DNA from 2 places in the Paenibacillus sp. CMM36 genome. Region 1 is predicted to be linked to the other one. Evidence: riboswitches for the same ligand, from Rfam matches in the RefSeq annotation. Region 1 holds a riboswitch; the other holds the start of a gene.
The links. A riboswitch is a leader RNA that binds a small molecule or an ion and turns the genes downstream of it on or off. The one in region 1 is predicted to bind FMN.
Positions count from the first base shown of each region.

Region 2: another riboswitch for FMN. It lies ahead of ACWA2B_RS01270 (DMT family transporter); the one in region 1 lies ahead of ribE (riboflavin synthase).

Region 1 is NZ_JBSEDY010000012.1:130,499-141,254, reverse strand. It holds gene ACWA2B_RS21215 (spore maturation protein) at 1-178, opposite strand, end outside; gene ACWA2B_RS21210 (nucleoside recognition domain-containing protein) at 186-935, opposite strand; gene ACWA2B_RS21205 (D-alanyl-D-alanine carboxypeptidase family protein) at 993-2,255, opposite strand; gene ACWA2B_RS21200 (protein-glutamine gamma-glutamyltransferase) at 2,465-3,187, shown strand; partial or broken gene ytfJ (GerW family sporulation protein) at 3,279-3,771, opposite strand; gene ACWA2B_RS21190 (DUF2953 domain-containing protein) at 3,901-4,617, opposite strand; gene scpB (SMC-Scp complex subunit ScpB) at 4,786-5,397, opposite strand; gene ACWA2B_RS21180 (segregation and condensation protein A) at 5,366-6,160, opposite strand; gene ribH (6,7-dimethyl-8-ribityllumazine synthase) at 6,335-6,799, opposite strand; gene ribB (3,4-dihydroxy-2-butanone-4-phosphate synthase) at 6,830-7,513, opposite strand; gene ribE (riboflavin synthase) at 7,574-8,239, opposite strand; FMN riboswitch at 8,570-8,743, opposite strand; gene ACWA2B_RS21160 (IDEAL domain-containing protein) at 8,815-9,279, opposite strand; gene ACWA2B_RS21155 (thiamine pyrophosphate-dependent enzyme) at 9,499-10,756, opposite strand, start outside.
Region 2 is NZ_JBSEDY010000001.1:245,801-256,556, reverse strand. It holds gene ACWA2B_RS01315 (helix-turn-helix domain-containing protein) at 1-1,236, shown strand, start outside; gene ACWA2B_RS01310 (hypothetical protein) at 1,233-1,382, shown strand; gene ACWA2B_RS01305 (formate--tetrahydrofolate ligase) at 1,406-3,037, opposite strand; gene ACWA2B_RS01300 (hypothetical protein) at 3,250-3,558, opposite strand; gene ACWA2B_RS01295 (DUF6933 domain-containing protein) at 3,657-4,160, opposite strand; gene ACWA2B_RS01290 (response regulator transcription factor) at 4,465-5,172, shown strand; gene ACWA2B_RS01285 (sensor histidine kinase) at 5,174-6,118, shown strand; gene ACWA2B_RS01280 (ABC transporter ATP-binding protein) at 6,245-7,168, shown strand; gene ACWA2B_RS01275 (ABC transporter permease) at 7,161-7,856, shown strand; FMN riboswitch at 7,979-8,123, shown strand; gene ACWA2B_RS01270 (DMT family transporter) at 8,295-9,242, shown strand; gene ACWA2B_RS01265 (methyl-accepting chemotaxis protein) at 9,483-10,756, shown strand, end outside.

The DNA.
Region 1 (10,756 bases):
TTGCCACCATCATGCCTACGAGATGAGGAATAATGCTGATGGCGGTAGAAAATCCGTCTTTGGCTCCATCCACAAAAGAATCGTAGACAGGGACCCTTTTAGCATATGCATATAAAGGAATAAAAGCGAGAATAACCGGAATGGCCCAAGTCGATACGAGGTTTATAAAATTAAGCATGCCTCCCTCATCCTTTCCAAGTGGTGTCCCTGCCCTTGGCAGCCGTGATTCCCGTTCGCGGAACGGCAGGTAAAGATGCGGGCAACGTCGTTGAAGAGGCAGTAGATGTTGATGTTGGTGCTGGTGGGGCGAGTGGCGCCAAGGATGACTGGGACGGCGGAATCGCTGGAGGACGGCGGCGCAATTCTCGACTACGGTACCAACGATCCGCCGCAATTGCAGCAAAGGTGGCTATTGCGGTCGCTACCAGTGTCGTACCGACGATTTCTGCCGGATGTGCGGAATGAAAATTTAGCCGTATCGCGATCAACGTCGTAGGAATAAGCGTAATACTGGCTGTATTCAGGGCGAGTAGCGTACACATGGCTGGTGTGGCGGTTTGCTTATCTGGATTGAGCGTCTGCAGCTCTTGCATCGCCTTGATTCCCATCGGTGTGGCTGCATTCCCCAGGCCCAGCAGATTGGCGCTCATATTGGACAAAATGTAACCCATAGCGGGATGATTACGCGGAACATCAGGGAAGAGAAAGGCAACCAAAGGAGAAAGAAGCTTGGATATTTTCTGTAAGAGCCCTCCATCTTCAGCCAGCCGCATCATGCCCATCCAGAACACCAGCACACTTATCAGTCCAAAGCACACTGTAACCCCCGTAGTTGCCCCGTCAAAAGCTGCTTTCGTCACCACCTCAATATTTCCCTGTGCGGCAGCAAATACAAATCCAATACAAATCAAAGCCACCCATATGAGATGAATCATGGCTGATTCCTCCTTTTCCCAATGATGTGACACGTACAGCTCTATTTCCTGGTTGCCCTATGCTCCAAACAAATTCTTAAGGATTTCGTTCCATCTGCTCGTCCAACCTCGTTGCTGAGTATTGTTCGCAGGTTCTTGTGCAGTTGGAGTCTCCTTCTGTGGCTGTACGGTATTTTGAGCAGGCAGCTTACTACCTTTTGCATACACAGGAACAGAACCGATAAGTTTACCTTCCAAAAGGAATTCAACCCGTCCTCGTAAGCCAAAAGATACGTCCGCTCTATCGGCAGAAGCGGAATTTTTATACAACACCAGTCTTTTGTGCAACTGGGTTTTCTCGCCATCATGTAAAGGATAGGCAAAGCTTGTACCTGTTAATAGTGGGTAACCATCGATAGGTTGCTGCTTGTCCGTAATCGGAATGAGCGGATAATATCGGAATCCGTAATCAAGCATACGGGCATGATCGTTCCAATCGTCCCCGTCATTCAAGGTAACAGCAGCGAGCTGGCGACCGTCACGTGTAGCCGAACTGACCAGACAGCGAAACGCTTTTTTGGTAAAGCCTGTTTTCACCCCGTCAGCTCCGTCATACAGCCGCAGCATTTTGTTTTTATTGTGCCATGAGTAGTCCCAAGAGTCGTTGGGATTCGGTGCTTTTTTCAATTCTGTTTTTACGATACGGGCAAAAGTTGGATTATGCAGCGCATAAGCAGTAAGCCGGGCCATATCATTGGCTGAGGAATAATGTCCCTCGGCATCCAGCCCGTGCGGATTAGCAAAATGTGTATGGCTTAGCCCAAGCTGAACCGCCTTGTCGTTCATCAAATGAACAAATCCCTCTTCTGTCCCCCCCACATGCTCTGCAATGGCAGAAGCGGCATCATTACCAGAACGGAGCATTAAGCCGTACAGCATATTTTCCAATGACATTTGTTCACCCATTTGCAGAAAAAGCGAGGACCCTTCTTTGGCATATGCGGTTGGGCTCACCTTTACCCGGTCCTGCAAGCGTCCATGTTCAATAGCCACGATCGCTGTCATAATTTTGGTCAGGCTGGCAATACGTAGCTCCCGATCACCTTCGGTAGAATAAATGATTCTTCCTGATGTGACATCAATTAAAGAAGCAGCCTGTGCGTGGGTTCCTAATGCGGGCGGCGCTACTTCTGTTTTTATCGCTCCCCGAACGGGCTGCGGACTTAGCAACGTAAGCGGCAATGACAAAATAAGCAGTAGTACCAGCGGCAAAACAAATGCGCGTGCCTTATTCAAGAAATGGCTGTGGTCCGCGTGAATGTGTTGCTTTTTTTTAAACATTTGGATTCCTCCGGTTTTAAGCAAGTCTTGTACCATTCTATGTCCAAGCTGTTCAAAGTATGTCCACCTTTATAACAGAAAATTCCTTTATAGGACTAACCATTAGCTGCTCCTTTTTCGCTTTCTTTCTACACAAACCAAGCAACATGCCCTCCTGAGCACATATATATTAGTTACTAAACGTTAAATATGGATCGAGGGGTTAAAACATGCAGCGACTACAGTTTGAAATGATTTTAAGATCGCGGATTGTAGAGTCCGCAGAAGCATTGCATCGAAGCGGTGTATCCTTTGCCACTTTTGCTACCGCACGTTGCAACCCGAAATTTTGGAATTTAACGGAAAAAGGTGGCTTTCAGATCAAAGCAGGTGTCACACCGGCCCAAGGCATCAGAGATATCTTTTTAAACGGTCATCAATACGCTTTTGAATGTGCAACAGCTATGGTTATTGTGCTGTACAATGGAGTGCTGGATTCCATTCTGGAAAGTGAGTTTAATCGGATTTTTGCTGATATGCTGCTGTATGACTGGCACTATGATAGCGACCTTAGGCTCATACAGCAGCAAGGAAGTCATAAAGCGGCTCCTGGCGATATTCTGTATTTCAACAATCCGGATGTGTCATCTGAAACATTGGAATGGAAAGGAGAAAATGTCATTAAGCTAAAGGAAGACTTGTTTTACGGCCATGGGATTGGTATCTTGCCGGCGAAGGGTATTATCGATTCCCTGAATCAACATCGTCGACCGGAAGCCACGGTATCTGCTTATTTGACGGATGAAGTGATCTATCCGGACTTCATCTACCTATCGCAGTTTGCTGCCGAAGGAAATCGAAAAAATGAAATCTCGCTGCATACTTTGTATCAACAGGAATACAGTCACCATATACATGCTTTCATTGGGGGAAGGCAGTATATTCGGGGATAGGGCCAAGTACAAGCAGAAAAGAAGGTATTCCTTAGCCTGTACTCGGCTTTGGGATACCTTCCTGAGAGAACGCTTTTAATTTCAATAACTTTTACAAGTAAGCCGGGCCAGAATTACTGTGATCCGTAGCAACATCTACAGGTACCTGTGGGGGGGGGAGTCTGCAAGTCGCCGCCTGAATTCCGGAAGATAGACTGAACCTTATCAATCAGGTATGGCGTGGAATCAATGAGCTTCTCAATCAGATGCGTTTGATTGTCCAATGGAACGATTTGTGCCCCCTGTTTGCCAACAACCAGAAAAGCAATGGGATGAATAGATACACCACCACCGCTACCGCCTCCAAAAGGATGCCCTTCCTTCCCGCTATGATTACCCGATGCCGAAGAAGTATGAAGTGCCTCTTCGTCTACGTTAAAATCACTTCCCCCGGCAGCGAAACCAAATCCCACCTTACTGATTGGCAAAATAACAGAACCATCGGGTGTTTCCACTGCGTCTCCTACAATCGTATTCACGTCTACCATGGCTTTGATGTTTTCCATTGCGGTTTGCATGAGCCCTTGAATCGGGTGATCTGACATGATTTATTCCTCCTCTGCTTATCTCAAGCGTAGACTGCCTTTTCTTTCGCTATTGTGCGCAGGGGTTCAAGGAAATATGTATGTCATTCGATAGTTCAGAAAGGATTGAGTCTCACCTCTCTCCACTGTTTACCATTCATTGTTAGCTTGATGATCCGCCGCATTTTTTTTGAAAAAAACCCGTTTCCATGCCTCCGGTCCACCCGGAACGCGCCATATGCGGTAAGATAAGATGAGCATGGAGAACATTAAATAGCCGAGCGATACGTTTGCTTCACAGTTCAAAGTGGTGGTAAAACGCAAGCGATCCACCCAATAGGGCACAACATACAGCTTAGGGGTACAATCCATGCGTACAAAGCTTGAAGCATAACCGATCAAGGTTGTTTTTAATCCCCACAAAATACCAGTTGAGGTAGCTGTATATGCCGCGTCAGCAAGACTAATGTTGGTAGACCATTCCATTTTGGACATCGTCACATGTGCCAATGTATGTCGCAACCATTTATTAAAGGATTTCGTTCCCTTAAGCAAAACCCGTATATCATGTATAAATTGCTTGATTTTTACTGTATCAATATTACCGCTATCCACGGAAGCATCCGTTTTATGTATGTTTTTGTTGCGATCTAGCCGATAGAGAAGCCCCTTTTTCAACCCTGTTATGAGAATGGCCGGCACATCGTAATTCATTTTTATCATCCCGTATAGAAATCTGATCTCTAGATGCGCCCGATCATCATTGTCATGTTTGGCAATATTCAGCTTCAAACGAATACGAGAGAGCAGAACTGCCAGTACAAGTAATATAACGACGATGATGGCGATACTGATCCATTTCCACACTGGCGTGTCCTCCCTACCTTTTTGCTATAGAATATCATGGCAAAAATAGTATGACCGTTCGCCGGAAAATCATGCATCTTAAAATACCAACAGCCAGCCCCCAACGATATGAGGACTGGCTGTCTGTTTGAACTTTTACATAAGTGAACCGCAAGATCCGAAGCAACTTTATTGGGATTCAAGATCTAGATCGTTGGCCGCAGGCTGGCTACTCTCCAGACGCTCGAACAATAATTGAGTCTCTTCCTCCAAATTGTCCGAATTCTCGAACAGCTCCGGTTGCGGTAGATCTGCCAGAGAGCCCAGACCGAAATAATCCAAAAATGATTTCGTCGTTCCGTACAATATCGGCCGTCCGATGGCTTCAGCTCGACCTTTCTCTTCAATGAGCTCCTTGTTGACCAGTGTATGTATGGCCCGCTCGGATTTAACCCCCCGAATCTCTTCGATTTCAACTCTTGTAATGGGCTGGCGGTAGGCCACAATGGCCAGCGTCTCCAAAGCAGCTTGAGACAGTGACGCACGTGCCGGAGAGTATGCGAGCTTTTCAAAGTAAGGTGCATGTTCGGATAAAGTTGCAAGCTGATAATGACCGGCAATACGGACAAGTTGCAGGCCTCTTCCCCCCTGCTCCATGTCCTGCTTCATATCTTCCAGGCACTGTTCAACCAGCTCTTGCTGCTGCTCTACAATGTCGGCGATCTGCTTGGTGGACAACCCTTCCTCTCCTGCTAGAAACAGCAGTCCCTCAATAATTGATTTCAGCTTCAGATAATCCATTAACCCGTAAATCCCCTCTCCACTCCATTACAATATCATCGAAAAGCTTCTCCTGATAACAGAAAATTTGCTTCATTTTCATCAGTTCAAGGATAGCCAAAAAGGTCACAACCACTTCATGCCGATACATATCCTCATGCATCAGCTTGGAGAACAGCAGCCGTCCTCCATTCCCCACCATCTCTAAAGCCCCGATAACTTGCCGGATACGGTCCTTGACTGAAATTTCGTCCCGATGAACACGGGTTACCGTCGTACGTCGTTCTGCTTTGCGCAAAGCACGCTGAAAGGCTGCGACCAAATCGCTTGCATGCAGCCCATGCACCGGATTTACGGGTTCAGTGGGCAGGAATGCACTCAGATCTTCTGGCTCTTTGCCATAAATTAGACTCCGCTCCCACTCACGTTCACTTAGATGGCGAGCAATCCCTTTATATTTACGATACTCCACCAGCTTGCGGACCAGTTCCTCACGTGGATCATAATCCTCTTCCTCATAAAAATCCAAATCGTCATATTCCATCACAGGTGGCTTGGGAAGCAACAATTTACTCTTAATGGATAAGAGCGTCGCCGCCATCACCAGAAACTCGCTCGTAATGTCCAGTTCCAGCTCCTGCATACTGTGCAAAAAAGCCATATACTGATCAGTAATATCGCTAATCGGGATATCCTGAATGTCGATTTCGGCTTTATCAATCAGATGCAACAGTAGATCCAGCGGACCCTCGAATGTTTCCAGCTTGTAGTTTACGACTGTCAATGTGCTTCCCCCTGCCTTACTCCAATCATCATTCAACAATACCTTTCCCTATAGCACTTATGCTCTGCGTTATCAATCCCTCTTTCTGTAGTATATACGTCATCGCCTTGCTTAACAATCCAATCCCTTTTTTCCCCTTGCAGTTTATACCGTTCTATTCAGCTATTCCTATCATTAAAATTGCTTGCCGAGATTGGCCATTTCAATCGCAGCCAGTGCTGAATCCCAACCTTTATTACCAGCCTTCGTACCTGCTCGTTCAATAGCCTGTTCAATGTTTTCTGTAGTCACTACCCCAAAAATAACAGGTACTCCCGTTTTTAGGCTGCTCGCTGCCACACCCTTGGCCACTTCATTGCAGACGATATCATAATGTGAAGTAGAACCACGGATGACCGTACCCAGCGTAATTACGGCATCATATTTGCCGCTTGCAGCCATTTTTTGCGCAATTAGTGAAATTTCAAATGCACCCGGAACCCAGGCTACATCAATTTCATCTTCCTGTGCACCATGTCGTTGAAGTGCGTCAATTGCACCGCTTAACAGCTTGCTCGTAATAAACTCATTAAATCTGCCCACCACAATACCATATTTTAAACCGTTCGATACAAGATTACCTTCTAGAAAACGTGCCATAATTAATCAACCTCTCTTAATTTAAATTATTTACAATGACAAACGACGACAGTAGTCCACCAAATCCTGAATACTGATCAGCTTCAATTGATGTCGCTTAGCGACCAATGCCAGATCAGGCAGGCGGGCCATTGAGCCATCTTCCTTTATAATTTCACAAATGACTCCAGCAGGCTTGAAGCCACTGAGTCGAGCCAGATCAACAGCCGCCTCCGTGTGACCAGCACGCTGCAAGACACCCCCATCGCGAGCAATCAGCGGGAACATGTGACCAGGCTTGCGGAAATCACTTCCTGTGACTGCTTCGTCTGCCAAGGCGCGTACAGTCAAGGAACGCTCGGCCGCTGAAATCCCCGTTGTTGTCTCCATATGATCTACCGATACCGTAAAGGCAGTACCGTGGAAATCTGTATTTTGCTCTACCATAGGATGCAATTCCAAGGCCTCGGCTCTTTGTCGTGTGATCGGCACACAGACCAACCCGCGACCTTCTGTAATCATGAAATTAATGACCTCAGGCGACGCTTTTTCAGCCAAAGCGATAAAATCGCCTTCATTTTCTCGCTGTTCATCATCCACTACAATGACGACCTTACCGTTTTTTAAGTCCTCCAACGCTTCTTCGATGGAATCCAAACGAATCTCTTCGTCATGTTCCAACTCGCCATGCTCTATGACGTTTGCCATTGCACTTGTTTGGCTACCTCTATCCATAACACTTCCCTCCTTATGTCTTGTGCCACGAATGCTCCTAAACAGGCTTACCATTCAATATCAGGCAAAGCCGTGTTTCGCCAAATAGTCCAAACTGAGAGGAGTTTTTTCTACTCTCTCCGCCTCCGCTGCACCTCTGTAATTTAAAAGCTGTTCTACATATTTGCCCAAAATATCGCATTCGATATTGACGGTATCCCCCTCACGTTTGGCTTGTAAGGCCGTTTCGGATAAGGTGTGGGGAATAATGGATACGGCAAAGGTATCTCCCGTACGCTGTGCGACTGTGAGGCTTATACCATCAATTGTGATTGACCCTTTGAGAAGAATATATTTAAATAATGTTTGATTTTTAGGCTCAATTTCGAACACCACTGCATTCTGGTCTGATGTCACCCCGCGAATCGTTCCCGTCCCGTCCACATGTCCTTGCACGATATGTCCTCCGAACCTTCCACTCGCCGCCATCGCTCGCTCCAGATTGACTCGGCTGCCGGATCTCAACTCTTTCAGATTAGTGCTACGAAAGGTTTCCGGCATCACATCAACCTTAAAGTCTTTCGTACCGATCTGTATCGCCGTCAGGCAAACGCCATTCACTGAGACACTGTCTCCTATTTTTAAATCGCCCAACACCACGGAACCCGAAATCCCCAGCACCATCGCTTCACCGCTTTTGGAAATGGTTTGAATACGACCCACTTCCTCGACCAATCCGGTAAACATGCCTTCACTCCTTTCCACTACATCTCAGTTTATCCCTAATTCATCAGCTATAAGCGCAAAAAACCCCCAGTTCGGATTCAATCCGTCATGGGGGTGATGAGAGTCACATTTGTAGTATACAAGCGCAGTTCATATGCATCTTAAGACGACATGAAATCATAGGTTTGCCAATAGAAAGCATGACTGGGGATACAACCAAATACGCTCAGAACACCCATCAAAAGAAAGCTTAAGAAAGCTATCGCCCGATGCCATCCTACAACGAAATAAGCCGTACGCACAATTGGGTATGCTAAAAATCGGCACATGTCACGTCATGTGCATGCGCTTCGTATCCTTCTCCCATCCAGACTATACTGTCGGTCCCGGATTTGCACCAGGTCCACCTTCTGCTGATCATTCAGCATCCGGGTCACGGACTAAGCCATGCTGTTTCTCACAAAAACGATCCACAAACATGTCATCACCGCCGGTGGGGAATTTCGCCCCGCCCCGAAGGATCTTGCTCTTATTCAGTTGAATTAACATTAAACTTGTTACGTATATTAGCACCGACTTCTAAAAAAAGCAAGTTATCAAATAGAAGCTCCTGCTTTGGTTTTGACATATTGGCTGGAGAGTTCTTCAAACCAGGTTTTATCGTTCATATGAAGCGCCAAGTCAATCAGATCGGCCAGTTCCTCGACTCCCAGCTCTGTTGCATGATCAAAGGTAATTACGGCTGAAGCAACCGGTCCTCGCCCTTCCTCAGAACATGCTTCATAATCCAGTCGCACATCAACATGTCCGTCAATAAACTCGCATTTTAGAAAATAAATAATTTCGCACATTAAAATGGGGCGTACTTGTGTTTCTAACACGCAATCCATCACCTTGGCAGAATAATGCTGGTTCGTCAGCGTAAATTTGTGTTCTGTCGCTGCCAGCGAGGTCCGTCCAAAATCATCCGTAAACTTGAGTTCCACTGGCTTGATGTTCATAACTTTAGGGATTTGCTTCTTTATAATTTCGATTATTTCAACTGTATTCAGCTTAATCATTACCTGCACCTCATTGCATCTTAAAATTCAGAAGAAAACTTTTTAACGTGCCTCTTATAGGCCTCCACTCCTATATCGGAAATCATTACCTGTTTTTTTATGCTTCAACCCATAAACGACAAAAAAGATTCTTTGCGCAATAAGCGCAAAGAATCTTGATCGAGCCACTACAGTAACAGCGGCTAACAATGTTAATCGATGATTATGCAAAAAACAGGATTATAGCTCTGAAATTTCATGTTTCTTTTTCAGGATAGTCCAGCGACGCTCAATCTCCTGTTCAAAGGTCGCCAGCGTAGCCTCCTCCTTAATAAGATGCTTCGTTTTACCCATTAATTTCAGCCATTCAGCAGCTGGAATTCGTTTTCCTTTGTCCTCCGGATTGTACGTAATCGTCGTACTGCCTTGCTCTATTTCGTACAAAGGAAAGAAACAGGACTCGACTGCGGCGCCCACAATGCTGGTACCCAGTCTGTCTTCGGATTTCCAATTCAGCGGACAGGCGCACAGGATTTTACCATAGGCCGTACCCACGTTGTTTGCATACCATTGAGCCTTGGCTGCTTTACGCAGCATATCCTGCGGATGACTTTCAGCAGCGGTAAAAGCATACGGAATGTTACAAGCAGCCATGATTTGCACGGTATCCTTGTGATGCCCTTGCTTTCCTTTTTGCATTTTACCTACACCCGACGTACTGGTCATGTGACCGAGCGGAGTGGAGTAAGATTGCTGTGAACCTGTATTCATGTACCCCTCGTTATCATATTCCAGCATGATTAGCTTATGATTACGCAGAGCCGCACCAATCGCAGAACCCATACCAATATCCATCCCACCGTCACCACTAATCATGATAAAGGTCGGATCGTCCGACATCTCAATTTCATTACGCCGTTTCATTTCCATGTAAGCTTCTAGCGCTCCTGAAAGGGTAGCGGCCCCGTTTTGAAAAAGATTGTGGATCATCGGTTGTTTGTGTGATGTATATGGATACCCTGTCGTCGTCACATATACGCAGCCTGTCTGGAACAGCACGACAATATCCCCTTCAATACCTTTGAAAAACAGTTCCAGCGCAGACAATGCCCCACATCCTGGACAAGCTCCGTGGCCTGGTGAAAGACGCCGTGGTTTGGTTGTCAACGACCGCAAAGGGGGTACTTTGACCTTGAGCTTCCCGGTCTCCTCGTCCGGCGTAACCTGAATCAGACCCGTACGGTAATCATTACCACGTGGCGGCTGCATAACTTGCGGCATCACCTTGTCCGGTGAACCCGAATTAATTCCGTAGTAATCAAAGGGCTTCTCTACTCGTCCGGCCTCTGCCGCCTCGATTGCAAGCTGGAAGAACGCCTCTGCATCTTCTGCATAAAAATCTTTGCCGCCCAAGCCAAAGATACGGCTCAACACGAGTGTCCGATTCAGCGGGTCCTCCTGCAAGGCCGCTTTAATTTCATGCGTTAAATTACCGCCG
Region 2 (10,756 bases), on a different contig from region 1:
TCCATATATCATGGAGCTGTCCTGCCGGGACCGCGTGAATATATCGTCTCCTCTTCTTCCTCCAAGCTTATTCAGTTGATTGAAAAGCTATTTCATAGTACCCAACAAACGGTACAGCCGCATAACCAAACATCCGTATTACGGCAGCAAATCCTGTTTCAAGAGTTGCTCTTGCTGTGGCAGGAAGACCTCACCCCTATTGATCAAAATAATACCTCTAATCCGGCATTGCCAGCATCGGTAGAAGGCACTCTCTCCTATATGGAAAACAACTATGAAAAGCCCATTACCGTCAAGCAGCTTGCCGAGCAGGCGAACGTTTCCATTTGGCAATACTCACAAATGTTTCGTAAAATTACAGGCAAAAAGCCGCTGCATTACCTCACTGAGCTGCGCTTGAATCATGCCAAGCGGCTGCTGCTGGATTGCAAACGGCCTTTACGTGAAATTGCCCGTCAGGTTGGTTTCTCTGACGAATATTATTTTAATCGACGGTTTAGGCAAATGACCGGGATTCCCCCTGGCAAGTACGCACTTTCTGTCTCCGGTTCTGTGCGCGTCAAGGATTGGACGGGTCACCATATTCATATTCCGCGCCGAGCAAGCCGCATCATCTATCATGGAGAAACGATGGGCGATCTATTGGCATTAGGGGCCAAAGCCATCGGCGGAAGTCTGCAACTCAGTGAATACAGTGTCTATAAACATCGTCTTGTGAATGTTGCCGATGTGGGCCTTCCACTGGATGCCCGCTTGACCAGCGCTCTTGATCCTGATCTAATTATCATCGCCAATTCGGATGAACAGGAATATGAGCGCATTGCCAGCATCGCCCCCACCGTCACCTTCAACTCCTTCGCCACGCTGGAGGAACGGATGCGTACACTTGGCGTCTGGCTCGGTAAGGAGCGCGAGGCCGAGCGCTGGTTGTCTACCTTCACAGCTCGTAATCTGGCAATGTGGCAGCAGCTCGGTACGCAAATCACAGCTGGAGAAACGGCCTCCGTCTTCATCTTCGATCATGGTGATCGGCTCTTTGTCATGGGTATGTCCGGATTCTCTTCGTCCCTCTACCACCCCCAGGGCTTTCAGCCCGTTGAACCGATCCAAAGGGTGCTCGACGAGGGACACGGCTTCGCGGAAATAGATCCAAGCGAATTGCCTGATTACGCCGGGGACCGCATTTTTATGCTTGTCCCGACAGCCCAGAATCCAAACGTACGCTGGAACGCATGATCAGCAGCCCTCTCTGGCGCAGCCTCCATGCTGTACGTCAAGGTCGGGTATATTTCGTAGAAGCTGAACGCTGGAACTGGAGCGATGCCATAACCCGACAAAAGCTGCTTACTGCACTGCCCAAACTGCTTGGCACTTCATCCTGAGAAGCTGCCATTTTCTAAAGATACTACATTAGACCTTGAATGCTTCCATCTGCCTCCAGCGACATATGCTCAGCTGCTGGCGATTTGGGCAATCCTGGCATCGTCATAGTATTGCCTGTTTCCACGACCACAAAGCCTGCCCCTGCAGACAAAGCAACGCTGGACACGTGAATGGTAAAGCCTTCCGGTGCACCTAGCAGAGAAGGTTGATCTGAGAAAGAATACGGCGTTTTGGCCATGCATACAGGCAGTTGTCCAAAACCAAGCTGCTCCATACCGGCCAACACCCGTTTGGCCGCAGGAGTGTAAGCTACCTCTGCCGCACCGTAAATCTCCTTCGCAATAACACTAATTTTCGCTTGCAAATCAAGGGTATGCTCATACAATGGTGCAAAATGGGCCTTGTCCTCCTGGAGCAGGTTGAGCAGGCTTTGGGCCAGCTTTTCTCCCCCTTGGCTTCCCTGTGCCCACACCTGTGACAACTCTACGGGTACTCCCAGCTTGCGGCATTCCGAGAAAATCAGTTCCAGCTCGGCTTCGCTATCTGTTACAAAATGGTTGACCGCTACCAGTACTGGCACGCCAAACTTTTGCAAATTCCGTACATGCCGATTCATGTTGGCTAATCCAAGTTGCAATTGCTCCAGATTTTCTGCGTCCAGCTCATTTTTAGCTACACCGCCGTTATATTTCAGCGCTTTGACGGTTACGACCAACAGAGCCGCATCTGGCTGCAAACCGGATTGACGGCACTTGATGTCAAAAAACTTTTCTGCCCCCAGCTCAGCCCCGAACCCAGCCTCCGTGACAACCACCTCTCCCAGCTTCAGGGCTAGCTTCGTACCGATCAAACTACTGCATCCATGCGCAATATTCGCAAAAGGTCCGCCGTGCACAATAACTGGAGTTCCCTCCAACGTCTGCACCAGATTGGGTTTCAATGCTTCCCGAAGCAGCACAGCCATACCTTCCACCGCATGTAGTTCCTCAGCTGTTACCGTTTCGCCATCTTCGTTATAACCAATCACCATCCGACCCAATCGCACTTTAAGATCGTCCATATCTTCACTTAAACATAATACGGCCATCACTTCTGAAGCCGAGGTAATCAGAAAACCACTTTCTCTCACTGCTCCATTACCTGACCCCAATCCGGTTACAATGTTTCGTAAACTCCGGTCGTTCATATCGACAGCGCGTTTCCACACAATCCGCTCGGGTTTCAACCGCAAAGCATTTCCATGAAATAAGTGGTTATCGATCATCGCTGCCAGCAAATTATGCGCTGCCGAAATCGCGTGAATATCACCTGTAAAATGGAGGTTAATGTCTTCTGCTGGAACAATCTGGGCTTGTCCTCCCCCAGTTGCTCCTCCTTTCATGCCGAAGCAAGGGCCAAGGGACGGCTCACGTAACGCAGCAACGGTTTTATGCCCCAGCGCATTCAGCGCCTGCGACAGTCCAATGGTGGTCAGCGTTTTGCCTTCTCCCGCTGGCGTGGGGTTCATCGCCGTAACCAGCACCAGCTTTCCATTCGGACGATCCTTTAACTGCTCCCACAGGGACGGGTTCAGCTTTGCTTTATATTTTCCATACGTCTCTAGATGTTCTTCTTCAATTCCTGCTTCTTTGGCTATATCAATAATCCTCTTCATCTTTCGTTATGTACCCCCCGTTTTATAAGTCTGACCGATGGTGTCAAACCCTGTATCGTTTTATTTTACCAAAGTGTGCCGCTTATTGCGCTATGATTCATTTCATCGCAAGCGTTGCTATCATGTGAGTTATAAAAAAAGAGCCTCCCCCGCCCGTATGGACTTTGGTGGATGCCCTTTTGATACGTCTCGTTTAACAAACAGCTCTCAAATTAACCTGCAAAGTTAGCAGCGTAATTTTCAGCAATAAATCCCTTAGAAATCAGGATAGATTGGGATTTCTTAGTAGCAGGGCCATAGCCTTGGGACAGCAGATCATTAATATGTAAGCGATTATAAATGAAGCAAAATACAAAATTGGACGCCCCACTCGTAAGGATCGATACCAGAAAAATAATAACAGCCCACTTCCAATCCCCTCTAAACAACGCAGGGAAAAAACCGAAAAAGAGCGTAGTCCATGAAAAACCTACTTTGCGTTCCTTGATCATTCCAGTTTTATTTCTTAATTTAATCTTCATTTACCCCTTACCTCTCTTTATATAGTCTTTTAGAACTATATTAGATTATATAGGACAGAGGGAATAAATGGAACTCATTTCGTAAAATCATAAATTTCTCAAATCCGCTCTAGTTTATAATGCTTTTCCAGCACTTCTTTAAAAACATCAACAGGGTACTTGTATTCAACAGTTTTGAAAACAATCCGGTTATTCCACTGGTTTTTTTCCAGCTCGCACCCATGCTCCATATCCAGTTCCTTCATAATAAATATAATCTCATCTAAGGTTACCAACACACTATGTCTATTCGTCGTAGTTGCCAGCATCTGCTCGCCTTCCTGTGTGTATGCCTTCACGATCTGCTCATCAAACCCTTCGCTGATCATTAATTCCTTCAAGGCTTGTATAAAAAGAGTCGGCAAGTTTTTGTACTGCGATTTTTTAATCCCAAACAGCGTGATGCTTAAGCGGGATATATCATGCATAAACACTATATTTTTTCTTCGATTCAGTAAAAATAAGCTGGCATGCCAACTATTTAAAGGCGGATAAATATCAACTTGAAGTGGTTCAGTCTCCCATTCCTTCAGCAGTTTTTGTGTTCCTCGTATGACAAACATCGTTGCTCTCCTTTATTGACGCTCCTGTACCGCAGCGTGATTCGACATACCTAATCTCTCATAATAAGGCATGCCCCGGATATTATAACACTGTATTTCAAACATCGGATTATAAACTCTTTCAGTATAATAGAGGAAAGATATATTGCCAGACACAGCTGATTACGTAACTCCTTGGGACGATCCAGGGAGTTTTCATTTTTTCTTTGGATATTTTTTATGGAAATCCCCTCCACTGCTCTATATAATTCAGGTACAGTTCGTCACACGAGCTTAATCTAAAAATTAGGGGTGTTCCACACCTATGCCACAGCATATTTTACTTATTGAAGACGATCTATCCATTGCCGAAATGCTACTTAAAGCACTCACTAAGGAAGGATACAGCCTAACCACTGCCTATGACGGGGAAGAGGGGCTTCTTGCCTTTGAACGTCATACCTATGATCTGGTACTGGTGGATTTGATGATGCCGAAGGTGGACGGTATGGAGGTGATTCGACGAATTCGTACCCATAGCGCCGTCCCGATTCTGATTATGTCAGCCAAGGACAGCGACGTGGATAAAGCGCTTGGACTGGGCTTTGGGGCAGACGATTATATTGCCAAACCTTTTTCAATGCTGGAAATGACCGCTCGTATTCAGTCCGCGATCCGCAGATCTACTACATATGCCCGTCAGCAACAGCAGGAGGAACAGCCGCAAGCACAAGTTTTGACCTACGGCAGTCTGTGCATTGATTTTGATCATTTTACAGTCATACGCAATGAAAACGAAATTCAGCTAACAGCCAAAGAATCCGATATTTTGAAGCTGTTTGTAGCCAATCCAAACCGGGTATTTACAAAAGCACAATTATACGGATTTATTTGGAAGGACGATTATATGGGCGACGAGAACGTGATTAACGTCCATATTCGCCGCCTGCGTGAGAAAATTGAAGAAGATCCCTCTCATCCTGTCCACATTAAAACGCTATGGGGCATTGGCTACAAATGGGAGAATGGCTGATATGAACATCGAAAACATTTCTGAATGGATTGTCGGTCTCATCATGTCAGTCGTTATAGTATGGCTTTGGCGGGAGCGTATGGCCAATAAGCGCAAAATAAGGGATATCCGAGCCCTACTAGAGCGAATAGTGACGGTGAATCATGCGGAAAAGCTGCTATATGTCACAGGTGACGTTGAACTGCAACGACTCATGACGGAAATTAATCGACTGCTGGACTTGAATCTCAGAGTGTCAGCAGATTACAACCGTAGCCAAATCGCCATGCGCAAAATGATTTCAAACATTTCCCACGATCTCAAGACCCCGCTTACGGTTGTGCTTGGATATGCCGAGATGCTGGATGGCGATCCGACTATTTTGCCGGAAGAACGTATAAAGCTGCTATCTAAAATTCATCAAAAGACAAGCGAAGCGATTGAGTTGATCGGAAGCTTTTTTAATTTGGCGAAACTGGAAGCTAATGATACGGATATTCCGTTGACACGACTGGAAGTGGGAGAACTGTGCAGACGCAGCATTTTGGAGTTTTACGACCTGCTGACTGCACAGGGGTTTACTGTGCATATTGAGATCCCGGAGCACCCCATTCATGCCTTGGGAAACGAAGGAGCCATTGGGCGGGTGCTGAACAATCTGATCTCGAATGCCATTCGCTACGGGGCAGATGGACGGACGTTGGGTCTGACTCTATCGGAACAGCAGGATACGGTGCGTATAGAGGTATGGGATCGTGGGAAAGGGATACAGGAATCTGAGCAAGATAAAGTTTTTGAACGTATGTACACACTGGAGGACTCTCGCAATAAGGCGGTACAAGGCAGCGGACTGGGCCTTACGATTGCCAAACGTCTGGTTGAAACGATGAATGGAGAAATTCAATTGACTAGCAGACCTTATGAGCGAACGGTCTTCTCTTTTACATTGAAGAAAATTAACTATTAATCGAACTCAGCATTTTTATAATTCGATTTGTGCTCAACTTAATAAATTTGTAAGAATCACGAAAGAAAAATGAACATTTCGCCCTTTATCCTTGAATTATCAGCAGTATACGAAGGGAGAACATCCATGAATTACGTAATACGTACACATCAGTTGACAAAAGCCCTGAAGGGCAAAGAGATTGTAGCAGGAGTTAGCATGAATGTGCGCAAGGGAGAAACCTACGGCTTTCTCGGTCCTAACGGGGCGGGCAAGACGACGATAATGAAAATGATTACGAATTTACTCAAGCCGACATCGGGTGAAATTGAATTATTCGGTGAGAAAGTAACGCCAAAGTCGTATCATCTGCTCGGACGGATGGGTTCGATTATTGAATACCCGATTTTTTATGATAGGCTGACGGCACAGCAAAATCTCGAACTTCATTGTGAATACATGGGCTACTATAATAAGCAGGCTGTTCTGGATGCCTTGGAATTAGTGAATTTGCGAAATGCGGATGACAAGCCGGTAAAGGATTTTTCGCTGGGTATGAAACAGCGTCTCGGGATTGCCCGCGCTATTGCAACTAAGCCAGAGCTACTCATTTTGGATGAACCGATTAATGGATTGGACCCGGTGGGAATCAAGGAAATCCGCCAGTTATTTCACATGCTATGCAAGGAATATGGGATGACTCTGCTCGTGTCCAGCCATATTTTAGCGGAAATAGAGCAGATTGCGGATACGGTAGGCGTGATTAATCACGGAAGGCTGATTGAGGAAGTGTCGATGGAACAGGTGCGGGAAACCAATACGGAATATATCGAATTTACGACCAACGATTGTAAAAAAGCGACCTACGTCCTCTCCCATCATCTGAATCTGAATAATATAAGGGTACTCAATGAACAGAGTATACGTATTTACGATTCAAATGTGCCGCAGAAACAAATTACGAAAACCCTCATTTTAAATGATATAGAGGTGGATTCCATACATCAGAAAAGCAGTACGCTGGAAGACTACTTTTTGCGCCTGTTAAACGGAGGTGATCTTCATGCTTAAATTGATGCAACTGGAGCTGAAAAAATTTCATCTGGCGGGTTATATCCGTTCGGCACTAATCGCCAATGCATGCATTCTTGGGCTGCTCTGCATCATTGCGCTGGACAGCCAAAGTGAAGGAATACCCGAATTTACACAGTACACTCAGCTTCTCGATCTCATGGACATTATGGTTCGGGGCACATTTATTGTGTTTGCCTCCGTTCTCCTGTGCCGCTTTATCGTCGGGGAATTTAAGTCCAAATCGATTACGATCCTATTTATATATCCGATTCACCGTCAAAAGCTGATGATCGCCAAGCTCTTGGTTGTGCTGCTGTTTACCTTCTTGTCCATTATTATATCGGAAATAATCATTACGGCTGCTATTCATCTGCTCAATCAGTTTTTCTTGATTGTACCGGATAACCTTACTCTTTCGATACTGGGTCAACAATCAGCACGGACGCTGATCAATGCCGTTGCTGCCAGTTTTATGGGGCTGATTCCGCTGTATATGGGGATGCGAAGATACTCTGTACCCACCACCATTGTGACCTCAATTCTGATTGTAGCATTGCTTTTCTCCAATAATAACGGCGCTACACTCAGCTCCATTGCCCCCGTGCAAATCGGCTTCTCTATACTGGGAATGCTTGTGGCTTATGCTGCGATTCGACGTATTGAGTATAAGGATATTGCTTCGTAGTATGTAACTTAGTAAAACGCTTTCGAAAAATAGATGAAAATCATTGTTAGATATACACACATTTTTCACTGGACTTCATTCTAAAACAGGTATATCCTATAGGAGAAATTAAAAAACGGAATAAGGATCTTCGGGGTAGGGTGAGATTCCCAACCGGCGGTATGGCTCATGGAGCTAAGCCCGCGACTCTGTATCTAGCAACAGGATACAGACTGATTTGGTGAGATGCCAAAGCCGACGGTAAAGTCCGGATGGAAGAAGATCGAAATATCAACATGCCGCGAAGTGGATGAATGCTGCTTATTGGTTTTGCAGTAACTTCATTTAACTTGCATAAAGCGGCAAGTTTATTTGATCAACCCCCGTCTTGCATGGCCTTTCGCCATGGACGGGGGTTTTTGTGCCACCGGTCCTGTATTCGCAAGGAGCTAATTGAGTATGAGTCAATCTTCTACTGTACTAACATCCAAAGGTTTTGATCATAGCTCCCACATGAAAAGCGGTTTTTGGCTGGTCGCAATTGGGGCAGCCTTGTGGGGCGCTGATCCGCTGTTTCGTATTATTTTGCTAAAATCATTTACTTCAACACAAATTGTACTAATGGAGCATGTGCTGCTCTTCCTCGCTCTGACACCGATGCTGTGGAAGCATCGTGAGGAACTCAAAGCGGTACGGCTTCGTCAAGTTTTCGCTATTTTGTTCGTCTCGTGGGGCGGCTCGGCTCTGGCCAGCGTGATTTTTACCATGGCGCTCAGCAACGGTGATCTGAATGCTGTACTCTTACTCCAGAAGCTTCAACCATTGGTCGCTATTATTCTGGCCCGCGTTATATTGAAGGAAATGCTGCCGCGTCATTTTGGATTATTAATTGTCGTCGCTCTGTTCGGGACGTATCTTCTGACCTTCGGTTGGTCGCTCCCCTTCGGGCATGTTCGTGATTTTGTCCAGGTCGGTAGTCTACTTGCACTGGGTGCAGCGGTTCTGTGGGGCGGTTCGACAGTCATGGGAAGCTACTTGCTTCGTTCAATGAAATATGAAACGGTAACCTCCCTCCGCTTCATGGTGGCGCTCCCTCTGCTAATTGTCCTCACCTCTGTAGAGCATGCGCCATGGAATATGCCTGCCGGTACATGGGCAGGCGCAGCTGTGATTATCAACTTGCTATTGCAGGCATTGCTTCCGGGTCTTCTTAGCTTATTGCTGTATTACAAAGGCTTAAGTACGACCAAAGCGTCTTATGCTACGATGGCAGAATTGAGCTTTCCCATGGTGGGTGTCGTGATTAATTGGATCGCATTTCAGCAAATCGTTACTGTAGCGCAATTGACTGGTTTTATGCTCATCTGGATTACGCTCTTTATGATTTCACGTCAGCAAAAAAATTAACAGTTCAATGTCCCCTTCATGACTCACCCAAGCCAAATTGTGAAGATGCTTTTGCATCTCCGATTTGGCTTTTTATGTGTTCGCATTAATATTAATCATAGTTCTTTAGACCTGTTTTTCAAAAAAAGTGTCTAAAATATGCTACTATTTCTCGTTTCCCAATGATTACATCTATAAAATTCGTCGGTTTATGTCGAATAAAACAATGTAGTGATCATCAGACACAGAGGAGCAAGAACTATGACTAAAACAAAACAAACAGTTCCGTGGTGGAACAGGTTTCTCAAGCAGTTTTATTTAATGAGGACAAGATTAATAATATCTTTTTTAGCTGTGTTATTGATTCCGAGCGTACTTATCGGGTACTTTTCTTATCAGGGGGCTACGACACAACTCAGTCAGCAAATGGGCGGTTCCGTATACACGAATCTGTATCTGATCCGGAGCAATGTCAATCAGTATGTAGCGCCTATTATGAAAGACCTGGACGTGCTTACCACTGAAATCAATTCTGATTCCATTGGTACCAACCAAGAGACCCTTCAGAAAAAGTTAGATGTTATCGTCAAGGCTCACCCCGAGCTAGATGCAGCGCTTCTCGGCAATGAGAAGGGGCAATACATACGTTCGCCGAAAAAACAGGAGTCCGATTATGATCCCAGGGAGAGAAAATGGTACAAAAACGCGATGCTGGAAAAGGGTAAAGTATTCGTCGGTGTTCCAGTTGCCAGCGTCACGACAGGGAATTTAGTCGTTAATATATCGGGAACGCTGGAGGACGGTGAAGGAGCTGTTGCCCTGGCTTTGAACCTGGACAAAATGAGTGAAAGTCTGCAGTCTGTTAAGATTGGTGAGCGCGGAGGACTCATTATTGTTGATTCTGAACATAAAGTTGTATCTGGGACTGGAACAGCTTTCAACAAGACAGGCAAAAAAGCGGCTGACGCCATAGAAGGACTTCCCGAAGTGGCGACAACCGTCGAAAATGATACTCCTTCCATGTCGCAAATTCAATTTATGAATCGAGATATGCTGGCCTTTACACTTAAGGACCCTCTCACCGGTTGGAGCATTGTCGCACTGTCGGATCTGGAGGATTATAGTGATGCAGCCCAACCAATTCTGAAACAAAGCCTGATTGTGATTGTTATTTCCATACTTGCCGCGGCGATCATCATTGTGCTTATGGTCCGCTCATTCTTAATTCCGCTGCGCAAGCTGCAAGCAGGAACACGCATCGTCCGTGACGGAAATCTGACCGAACGTGTTAATCTATCCAGCAAGGATGAGTTCGGCGAACTGGCACAGAATTTTGACCAGATGACGCATTCCTTGCATACGATGGTCTCAGAGGTCAACCAAACCTCCTCCCGACTTGCTTCCTCTTCCCTGATAATCAAGGAAAGCACAGAGCAAACGACGGAGTCCGTACAACATGTAGCGGAAACGGTTATGGAATCCGCGGAAAATGCAGCCACCAGCGCCGAGGCATCCGAGCAGACCGCTAATGCCGT